2 regions of the Neorhizobium phenanthreniclasticum genome follow, and region 1 is predicted to be linked to the other one. Evidence: riboswitches for the same ligand, from Rfam matches in the RefSeq annotation. Region 1 holds a riboswitch; the other holds the start of a gene.
What was found. Region 1 has a riboswitch for thiamine pyrophosphate ahead of thiM (hydroxyethylthiazole kinase). Riboswitches for the same ligand answer to the same signal wherever they lie in the genome.
Positions count from the first base shown of each region.

Region 2: linked by a shared signal. The riboswitch ahead of thiC (phosphomethylpyrimidine synthase ThiC) and the one ahead of thiM (hydroxyethylthiazole kinase) in region 1 are both predicted to bind thiamine pyrophosphate.

Region 1 is NZ_JBEAAL010000025.1:16,338-21,015, forward strand. Features, by position in the region: gene ABK249_RS25375 (heavy metal translocating P-type ATPase) at 1-1,571, opposite strand, end outside; TPP riboswitch at 1,684-1,781, shown strand; gene thiM (hydroxyethylthiazole kinase) at 1,823-2,626, shown strand; gene thiE (thiamine phosphate synthase) at 2,623-3,258, shown strand; gene thiD (bifunctional hydroxymethylpyrimidine kinase/phosphomethylpyrimidine kinase) at 3,255-4,055, shown strand; gene ABK249_RS25395 (acetyl-CoA hydrolase/transferase family protein) at 4,070-4,678, opposite strand, start outside.
Region 2 is NZ_JBEAAL010000035.1:13,020-17,697, forward strand. Features, by position in the region: gene thiC (phosphomethylpyrimidine synthase ThiC) at 691-2,502, opposite strand; TPP riboswitch at 2,597-2,728, opposite strand; gene ABK249_RS29655 (acyl carrier protein) at 2,909-3,160, shown strand; gene ABK249_RS29660 (acyl-CoA dehydrogenase family protein) at 3,160-4,341, shown strand; gene ABK249_RS29665 (amino acid--[acyl-carrier-protein] ligase) at 4,396-4,678, shown strand, end outside.

The sequences.
Region 1 (4,678 bases):
GCCGCCTTTGGCGAACACAGAAAGACTTCCTGGCCTTCGACCGTGGCGGCGACGCCCTTGCCATTCAGGGATTTGGCATCCGTCGCAGCCGGCATATCCACTTCATCCTCCGCCGTCTTGGCGAGGATCGCGACGGCCAGCGGATGGCTCGAGCCGGTTTCAAGCGCCGCGGCGTAACGCAGCACGTCTTCGGCATTGTGGCCGAAGGCGATCACATCGGTCACCTGCGGCTTGCCGGCGGTCAGCGTTCCGGTCTTGTCGAGCGCCACGGCCGTCAGCTTGCCGAGCGTTTCCAGAACGGCACCGCCCTTCATCAGCAAGCCGCGACGGGCACCGGAGGAAAGCGAAGCAGCGATCGCAGCCGGCGTCGAGATGACCAGCGCGCAGGGGCAGCCGATCAGCAGGATCGCCAGGCCCTTGTAGATCCACACCCCCCAGGCGGCACCGGCCACAAGCGGCGGCAGGATGGCAACCAGAGCGGCGACCACCACGACGCCGGGTGTGTAATAGCGTGAAAAACGGTCGATGAAACGCTCGGTCGGCGCCTTCTTCTCCTGCGCCTCCTCGACCATCCGGACAATGCGGGCGATCGTGTTGTCCTCCGCGGCAGCCGTCACCCGCACGCGCAACGCCGCATCGCCGTTGATCGTGCCGGCGAAAACCTTATCGCCGACGCCCTTCACGACCGGCGTGCTTTCCCCCGTCACCGGCGCCTGGTCGACCGCGCTCGTGCCGGCGACGATGACGCCATCCGCCGAAATCCGGTCGCCTGGCCGCACGAGGATGACGGAGCCAACCGCCAGGTTCTCGGCCGGCACCTCACGGGTCTGCCCGTTCACCTCCAGCAACGCGTTCTTCGGGACCAGCGCCGTGAGGCTGCGGATGCTCTGGCGCGCCTTGCCGGCTGCGACCCCTTCCAGAAGCTCGCCGACGAGGAAGAGGAAGACGACGGCGGCAGCCTCTTCCGAGGCATTGATGACGACCGCTCCGACGGCGGCAATGGTCATCAGCATCTCGATCGAAAACGGCGTGCCGGCAAGGGCTGCCATGACGGCGCGACGGGCGATCGGCACGAGGCCGATCAGCATCGCAGCAGTGAATATATAGGTGTCATAGGCCGGCACCACATGGCCGAGCCCGTAGGCAATTGCGAGCGCCGCACCGGCAACGATGGTCAGCCGGCCTTTGGCGCTCTTCCACCACGGTCCTTCCGTCGGCCCGTGGTCGTGACCATGAAGGCCTTCAATCTCCCTGGCGCCATGTGTGGAGTGGCTGCGGTCGTTATGGTCATGGCTGTGATCGTGCCCGCCATTGTGATCATGCTCATGCACCGTCGCGGATGGCGTCTTCCTGCCGAGCGCCCGCAGCGAATAACCAAGCCCGGTCACCTTTTTCTCGATCGCGCCCAGATCGCTCGTTTCGTCATGGCTCACTGTCATCGTGCCGGCGCCGACGGATACTGACACATCCTCGACGCCCGGCATGCGACGCACTGCCGTGTCGATCTTGGTCGCACAGCTTGCGCAATCCATGCCGCCAACCTTGTACCGAGCCTGATTTGTCGCTGCCATTTCTCTTTCCTTTCGGGATCGAGCACTTCCTTACAACCTCCAGCCACTAGAGCTTCAAGGGTATTTTTCAGAAAAATTCGCTGGCGGTCGCAGGCCGATCTGCGGTAAGCCTTGTCCCAGACAGGGGCGTCCGGCGTAAAGCTGGGCTGAGAAGTACCCTTTGAACCTGAACCAGATCATGCTGGCGGAGGGAGTCGTTCGGTTCTTCGATCAGAAGAACCCATGCGTCTGCCCCGCCGAACGAGGCGAGAATGCAGACCACACAGACTCCAGGCCAATTGCTGACTGCGATGCGTGCGAAAAATCCGCTTGTCCAGAACATCACCAATTTCGTGGCGATGAATATCGCGGCGAATGTGATGCTCGCTGCCGGCGCCTCGCCCGCCATGGTGCATACGAAAGAGGAGGCCGGCGAATTTGCCAGTATCGCATCTGCGCTGACGATCAATATCGGAACGCTTTCGCCGGATTTCCTGGCTGGCATGAAGGAAGCTGCGAAAGCCGCTGGCGAAACCGGCAAGCCCTGGGTGCTCGATCCGGTCGCCCATTTCGCCACCGCCTACCGCCGCGCTGCTGTCGCCGAACTCATGAAGCTGAAACCCACGATCGTGCGTGGCAATGCCTCCGAGATCATTGCGCAGGCAGGCAGCCAGTCGAGCGGCCACGGCGTTGACAGCGGCGATCCGACCGAGGCGGCGGAAGGTTCGGCGATCGCGCTTGCCCGGCAGAGCGGCTCCATCGTCGCGGTTACCGGTGAAGTGGATTTCGTCACCGACGGCCAGCACTCGGTTCGCATCATGGGCGGTTCAGCGCTGATGCCACGCGTCACTGCCCTCGGCTGCTCGCTCACCTGCCTCGTTGGCGCCTTTGCGGCGGCAAACCCGGAAGGACCGTTCGAGGCGACGGCGGCGGCACTCGCCATGTTCGCGGTCGCTGGCGAGGAAGCGGCTATCAGTGCCGCCGGACCAGGCTCCTTCTTGCCCCTCTTTCTCGATCGCCTTGCAACACTTTCGCCCGAGACGCTCGATACCAAAGCCAGGATCGTCAGCGCATGAAGAATTTCGACCTTTCCGTCTATCTCGTCCTCGATCCCGATCTCTGCCGCGAAATCGGCATGGTGGAGACTGCCCGGCTTGCCGTCGAGGGCGGCGCTACGATCGTGCAGCTCCGCGACAAGCACGCGGATACGGCGCAGATCATCGAGACCGGCCGTGCCCTGAAGGCAGCGCTTGCCGGCGCCAGAGTGCCACTGATCGTCAATGACGATGTCGAGGCGGCGATCGCAATCGGTGCCGCAGGCCTGCATGTCGGTCAGAGCGACATGGTCGCGGCTATCGCCCGCGAGCGCATTGGCCGGGACATGATCCTCGGTCTCTCGGTCGAAACCGAGGAACTGGCGCAACGCATCGATACCTCCGTCGTGGACTATGTCGGCATCGGCCCGGTCTTTGCGACCGTCACCAAGCCGGACCACAAGCAGCCGATCGGCTTCGACGGACTTGCCCGCATCGTCGCAGCAGCCCCCGTGCCGGCTGTTGCGATAGGCGGAATCAAGGCGGAGCATGCTGGCCCAGCACTTGCCGCCGGCGCGAGAGGCATCGCCGTCGTCTCCGCGATCTGCGGCCAGCCGGACCCCAAAGCCGCCACCCGCAGGATTGCCGAGGAAATCGAAAGGGCACGCGCATGATCCGCAATATTCTTTCCATCGCCGGTTCCGATCCCTCCGGCGGCGCCGGCATTCAGGCCGACCTCAAGACGTTTTCGGCACGCGGCACCTATGGCATGGCCGTGCTGACGGCGCTGACCGCGCAGAACACGCAAGGGGTCACGGGTGTGCATCCGGTGCCTGCCGAGTTCGTCGCGGAGCAGATCCGCACCATTTTCGCGGATGTGCGGGTGGATGCGGTAAAGATCGGCATGATTGCCAATACCGAGATTGCCGAAACGGTTGCGGATGTGCTCAAGCCCTATCGCGATAGCCTGCCGATCGTGCTCGACCCGGTAATGATCGCCAAGGGAGGCTCCCCGCTGCTTGCTTCGGAGGCGATGGATGCCGTCACCTATCGGCTGATGCCGGTTGCCACCGTCGTCACACCCAATCTGCCGGAAACAGCCGCCCTGCTCGGCGAACCCCTCGCCACCACCCGCCAGATAATGGCCGATCAGGCCGAACGCCTGCGTAAAATCGGTCCGAAGGCGGTACTGGTGAAGGGCGGTCACCTTGAAAGTAGTGACAGCCCGGATGTCCTGGCCGATGCCTCCGGCATCCATTGGTTCGAGGGAAATCGCGTGGCGACGAAGAACACACACGGCACCGGGTGTACGCTTTCCAGCGCGATCGCCGCGGAACTCGCCAAGGGCGCCTCACCGGCCGAGGCCGTCGCGATCGCCAAAGCCTATCTCTCCGGCGCCATCGCGGCTGCCGGCACGCTCACCGTGGGAACCGGCCACGGTCCCGTGCAGCATTTTCACAAATGGTGGTAGGAACAGTCGTTCGCTCAGCCAAGCCGCATGGTGCCGGTCTGCCGGCTCCGCTCATGCCAGGAAAATGCCTCTTCGAGCAGATGAGGCGTCTGCCCGCCGCGGACTGAGGCACGTTGGAAATAGTCGGCCAGACGATCGCGGAAGTCGGGATGGGCGCAGTTGGCAATGATCTGCCCGGCGCGCTCGCGGGGTGCAAGCTCCCGCAGGTCCGCAAGCCCGTTTTCGGTGACGATGATGTCCACATCATGTTCGGTGTGATCCACATGCGGAACCATGGGAACCACCGAGGAAAGTTTGCCGCCCTTGGCGACCGACTTGGTGACGAAGATAGACAGATAGGCGTTGCGGGCGAAATCGCCCGAGCCGCCGATACCGTTCATCATATGCGTGCCGTTCACATGGGTGGAATTGACGTTGCCGTAAATGTCGACTTCCAGAGCAGTGTTGATGCCGATCACGCCCAGCCTGCGGATGACCTCCGGATGATTGCTGATCTCCTGCGGACGGAGGACCAGCTTTTCCTTGTACTTGTCGAACTGGCCAAAAACCCGCTCAGCGCAGGCGGCCGAAAGCGTGATCGAGGAACCCGAGGCAAAGGTTAGCTTCCCGGCATCGAAGAGATC
Region 2 (4,678 bases), on a different contig from region 1:
TGGCCTTCGGCGTTCTCTCGGGGTGTCCAGCCCCTACAGATGATCATCTCGCCTCGCTGCGTGGTCTCGTTCACGCCCGTCTTTTCGGGACAGGCTCACCACTTGCACGGCTCAACCGAACCTGACCCGGCGGCCAGGGGGAGGCTTGATAGGAGCAACCGCCTTTCGACATGCGCTCCATGGCTTTCACCTCTTCCACCTTTCCCGCACGTTACGGTTCCGATGGAAGCGCCGGCTCCCGCCTGCCCGCGAACGTCTCGCGAAACACTCCGGCAACGGAAGCGGGGCAATTCTAGGCATGACGCAAGAAGGCGGGGATGAAAGGGAGTGATTTTCTCTGCCGGCTTCTGTCAATGCCTTGATTTGCCTCACCACACCCCCCTCTGCCCTGCCGAGCATCTCCCCCTCAAGTGCAGGGGAATTGCATATGACAAACATGCTATGGCTTCCGTGGAATGATGAAGCGGGCAGCATGCTCGATTCCCATATGCGATAGCCCTCCCCTCAAGTGGGGGAGATCGGATCGACGCACCGGCTTCCTCAAACAAGCCCGCTTCGGTTAGATCGACGGCCTGCTGCCCAGCAAACGCTAAATGAGGCCAAGAGGGGGCGGGCATGTGCTTGAATCCTCAGGTCAAGCACAGCAATGAGGAATACCTCCGCCGGAAGATCGGCGGAGGCTTTGATGCATCAATCCTTTCCGACCGGCATGTAGAGGTCGCCGCCGTCGCGGTATTTCGCGGCCATCGCCTCCAGCCCCTCCTTCTGCGCTTCGGCACGGATGTCGTGCGAAATCCGCATGGAGCAGAATTTCGGACCGCACATGGAGCAGAAATGCGCCACCTTGTGTGCCTCCTTCGGCAGCGTCTCGTCATGGAAATTGCGCGCCGTTTCCGGATCGAGCGACAGGTTGAACTGGTCCTCCCAGCGGAACTCGAACCGGGCGCGCGACAGCGCATCGTCGCGGATGCGAGCGGCGGGATGCCCTTTGGCAAGATCGGCCGCATGCGCGGCGATCTTGTAGGTGACGACGCCGACCTTGACGTCGTCGCGGTCCGGCAGGCCGAGATGTTCCTTCGGCGTGACGTAGCAGAGCATGGCCGTGCCGAACCAGCCGATCATCGCCGCACCAATGCCGGACGTGATGTGGTCATAGCCCGGCGCGATATCGGTCGTCAGTGGCCCAAGCGTATAGAACGGCGCTTCGCCGCAGACCTTCAGCTGCTTGTCCATGTTTTCCTTGATCTTGTGCATCGGCACATGGCCGGGGCCTTCAATCATCACCTGGCAGTCCTTCGCCCAGGCGATCTGCGTCAATTCGCCGAGCGTTTCCAGCTCCGCGAACTGCGCCGCATCGTTGGCGTCGGCGATCGAGCCGGGGCGCAGCCCGTCGCCGAGCGAGAAGGAGACGTCATAGGCGCGGCAGATGTCGCAGATCTCTTCAAAGTGCTCGTAGAGAAAGCTCTCCTTGTGGTGATGCAGACACCACTTGGCCATGATCGATCCGCCGCGCGAGACGATGCCGGTGACGCGGTCGACGGTGAGCGGAATGTAGGCAAGCCGGACGCCGGCATGGATCGTGAAATAGTCGACGCCCTGCTCGGCCTGCTCGATCAGCGTGTCGCGGAAAACTTCCCAGGTGAGATCCTCGGCAATGCCGTTCACCTTTTCGAGCGCCTGGTAGAGCGGCACGGTGCCGATCGGGACCGGTGAATTGCGGATGATCCATTCGCGGATATTGTGGATGTTGCGGCCGGTCGAGAGGTCCATCACCGTGTCGGCGCCCCAGCGGATCGCCCAGACCATTTTCTCGACCTCTTCCGCCATCGACGAGGTGACGGCCGAATTGCCGATATTGGCGTTGATCTTCACCAGGAAGTTCCGGCCGATGATCATCGGTTCGGTCTCCGGGTGGTTGATATTGGCGGGGATGATCGCCCGGCCTGCGGCGACTTCCTGGCGCACGAATTCCGGTGTCACAAAGTCTGGCACGTGCGCACCAAAACTTTCGCCATCGCGGGCAAGTGCTTCCTTGGCGGCCTGCCGTCCGAGATTTTCGCGGATGGCGATGAACTCCATTTCCGGTGTTATGATCCCGGCCCGCGCATAGGCGAGCTGGGTGACGGCCAGGCCTGCTTTCGCCTTCAACGGAGCATTGCGGACCGGGAATTCCGGCGTCAGGCGATCGCCGGTGACGAAGCCGTTGTCCTCCGGCTTGACGATGCGTCCCTCATAGGTCTCCACGTCGCCGCGGGCCTTGATCCAGCTTTCGCGAAGACGCGGCAGGCCGGATTCAATGCTGATCGTCGCGCCTTCGGCCGTATAGGGACCGGATGAGTCATAGACCGTCACCGGCGGTTCGCCGGAGGTCGGGTGCAGCGCGATCTCGCGCATCGGCACGCGGATGTCGGGATGAAGGACTCCGGGCTTCAGGACCTTCTTCGAGGCGGGAAGCGGGCCGGTGGTGACGACCGGGGTAAGCTTGGTGGTCGCGATATTCATGGTTGAGGCTCCAAGGTTTGACGTTTGGAGACCCAGTCCGGTGTTGGAATGATGGAAGAACGCCTTGAGCCGGAGCGGGAATCCCGCCATTGAGCCGTGAGCATCCGCACCGTCCCTACGCCAGTATGAACTGGATCAGGTTCAACGGGTCACTGCGCCACAATCGGCAAAGCCGTATTGCCCAGCAGTATCTCAGCCCCTTGCCGGGACCCCCCTGGTGAATCCGGACATCAGAAACCGGAGCAGCCCTCCTGTCAAGCCAGTTCGGACAGATGCCGATCGATTGGATTTTAGCGAATCCCGCAGCCCGATTTTCAGCATGTTTCTTACCGGAATCTTATGCTTTCCGGCCTAAACATCCCGCCAGCGATGAACGCTTGAGTTCCAATTATCGGGAGACGTCGAGATGAACGAGACCATTCGCGAACTGCTGGCGAAACTGGGCAATCTGCCGGTCGCCGTGACCGAGCTGGAAGATGGCGCCGATCTTTATGCGGCGGGCCTTTCTTCCTTTGCATCCGTGCAGCTCATGCTGGGCCTCGAAGAGGCCTTCGACATCGAGTTTCCGGACAACCTGTTGAACCGCAAGTCCTTTGCCAGCATCTCGGCGATCGAGCAGACGGTATCCCACATCCTGAAAGCCAAAGAGGCCGCGTGATGAGCCTTGCCGCTGTCGCAACCGATATGAGCCTCGGCGCACGCGCCCATCGCGTGGCGAGGGTGGCCGCCGATTTCGCCGATTCCGTCGACCGCGAAGGCCGCTTCCCGAAGGAAGCCGTCGATGCCATGAAGGCCGAAGGCCTGCTCGGCATCCAGATCCCCGCAGCCTTCGGCGGCGAGAGTGCGACGACGCAGGAGCTCGCGGAGATCTGCTCCATTCTGGGACAGGCCTGTGCCGCGAGCGCCATGGTCTTCGCCATGCACCAGATCAAGGTTTCGAGCCTTGTCGAGCACGGTGCCGAGAGCGAATGGCACAGGGATTTCATGCGCGAGCTTTGCGCTCGCCAGCTTCTCGTCGCCTCGGCGACGACGGAGGCCGGCATCGGCGGAAACCTGCGCAATTCCATCTGCGCCATCGAGATCGACGGCGACACCTGCCGGCTGACCAAGGATGCGACGGTGATTTCCTACGGGGAGCACGCCGACGCGATCATGGTCACCTCCCGCGCCCGTGCGGACGCGGCTCCGGGCGATCAGGTGATGACCGTCTTCAGGAAGAGCCAGTATATGCTCGAAAAGACCGTCGACTGGGATACGCTCGGCATGCGCGGCACCTGCTCGGATGGTTTCATCTTCAAGGGCGAGGCGCCCGCGGCACAGGTCTTCCCGAAGCCTTTCGCCGAAATCGCCGCACAGTCCATGCTCGCAAGCTCCCACCTGCTGTGGAGCGCCGTCTGGTACGGTATCGCCGCCGATGCGGTGCTTCGCGCCCAGGCCTTCGTGCGCGCCGCCGCCCGCAAGGCGGGCGGCTCGCAGCCGCCCGGCGCGTTGCGGCTGGCCGAGGCCTCGAACCTGCTGCAGCTCCTGAAGGCCAACATCCTCTCGGGCCTCAGGGCCTACGAGGATGCCAAGGCGGATCCGGACCAGCTTTCCTCCATGGCGTTCTCGATCGCCATGAACAACGTCAAGCTCGCCTCCTCCGAGACGATCCTGACGATCATCAACCAGGCGATGATCATCTGCGGCATCATGGGCTACAAGAACGGCACGCCCTACAGCCTCGGCAGGCACCTGCGCGATGCCCATTCCGCCCAGTTGATGATCTCCAACGACCGCATCCTCGGCAACACGTCGACCATGTTGCTCGTGCAGAAACCGGACACCAGCCTTCTCGGCTGACGCCCACTTCGTCAAATGAATTGCCCTTCAAATGAATTGATTGAGGTGAAGCCAATGGACATGCAAGTTTCCTTTCTCGACCGCCTGTTCGATGCAGGCCTTCTGATCGAGACCGGCGTCGACGGTCTTTACGGCCGAAGCGGCCAGTTCGAGGACGTCATCGCCGCTTTCGAGCGACTGATCGACAGGGTGGGCGGCGCCGATGGTGCCGAGGCCATGCGTTTTCCGCCGGGCATGAACCGCGAATTCTTCGAAACCAGCGGCTATATGAAGAGCTTCCCGCAGCTTGCCGGCACGGTGCATTCCTTCTGCGGCAGCGAGCTCGACCACATGAGCC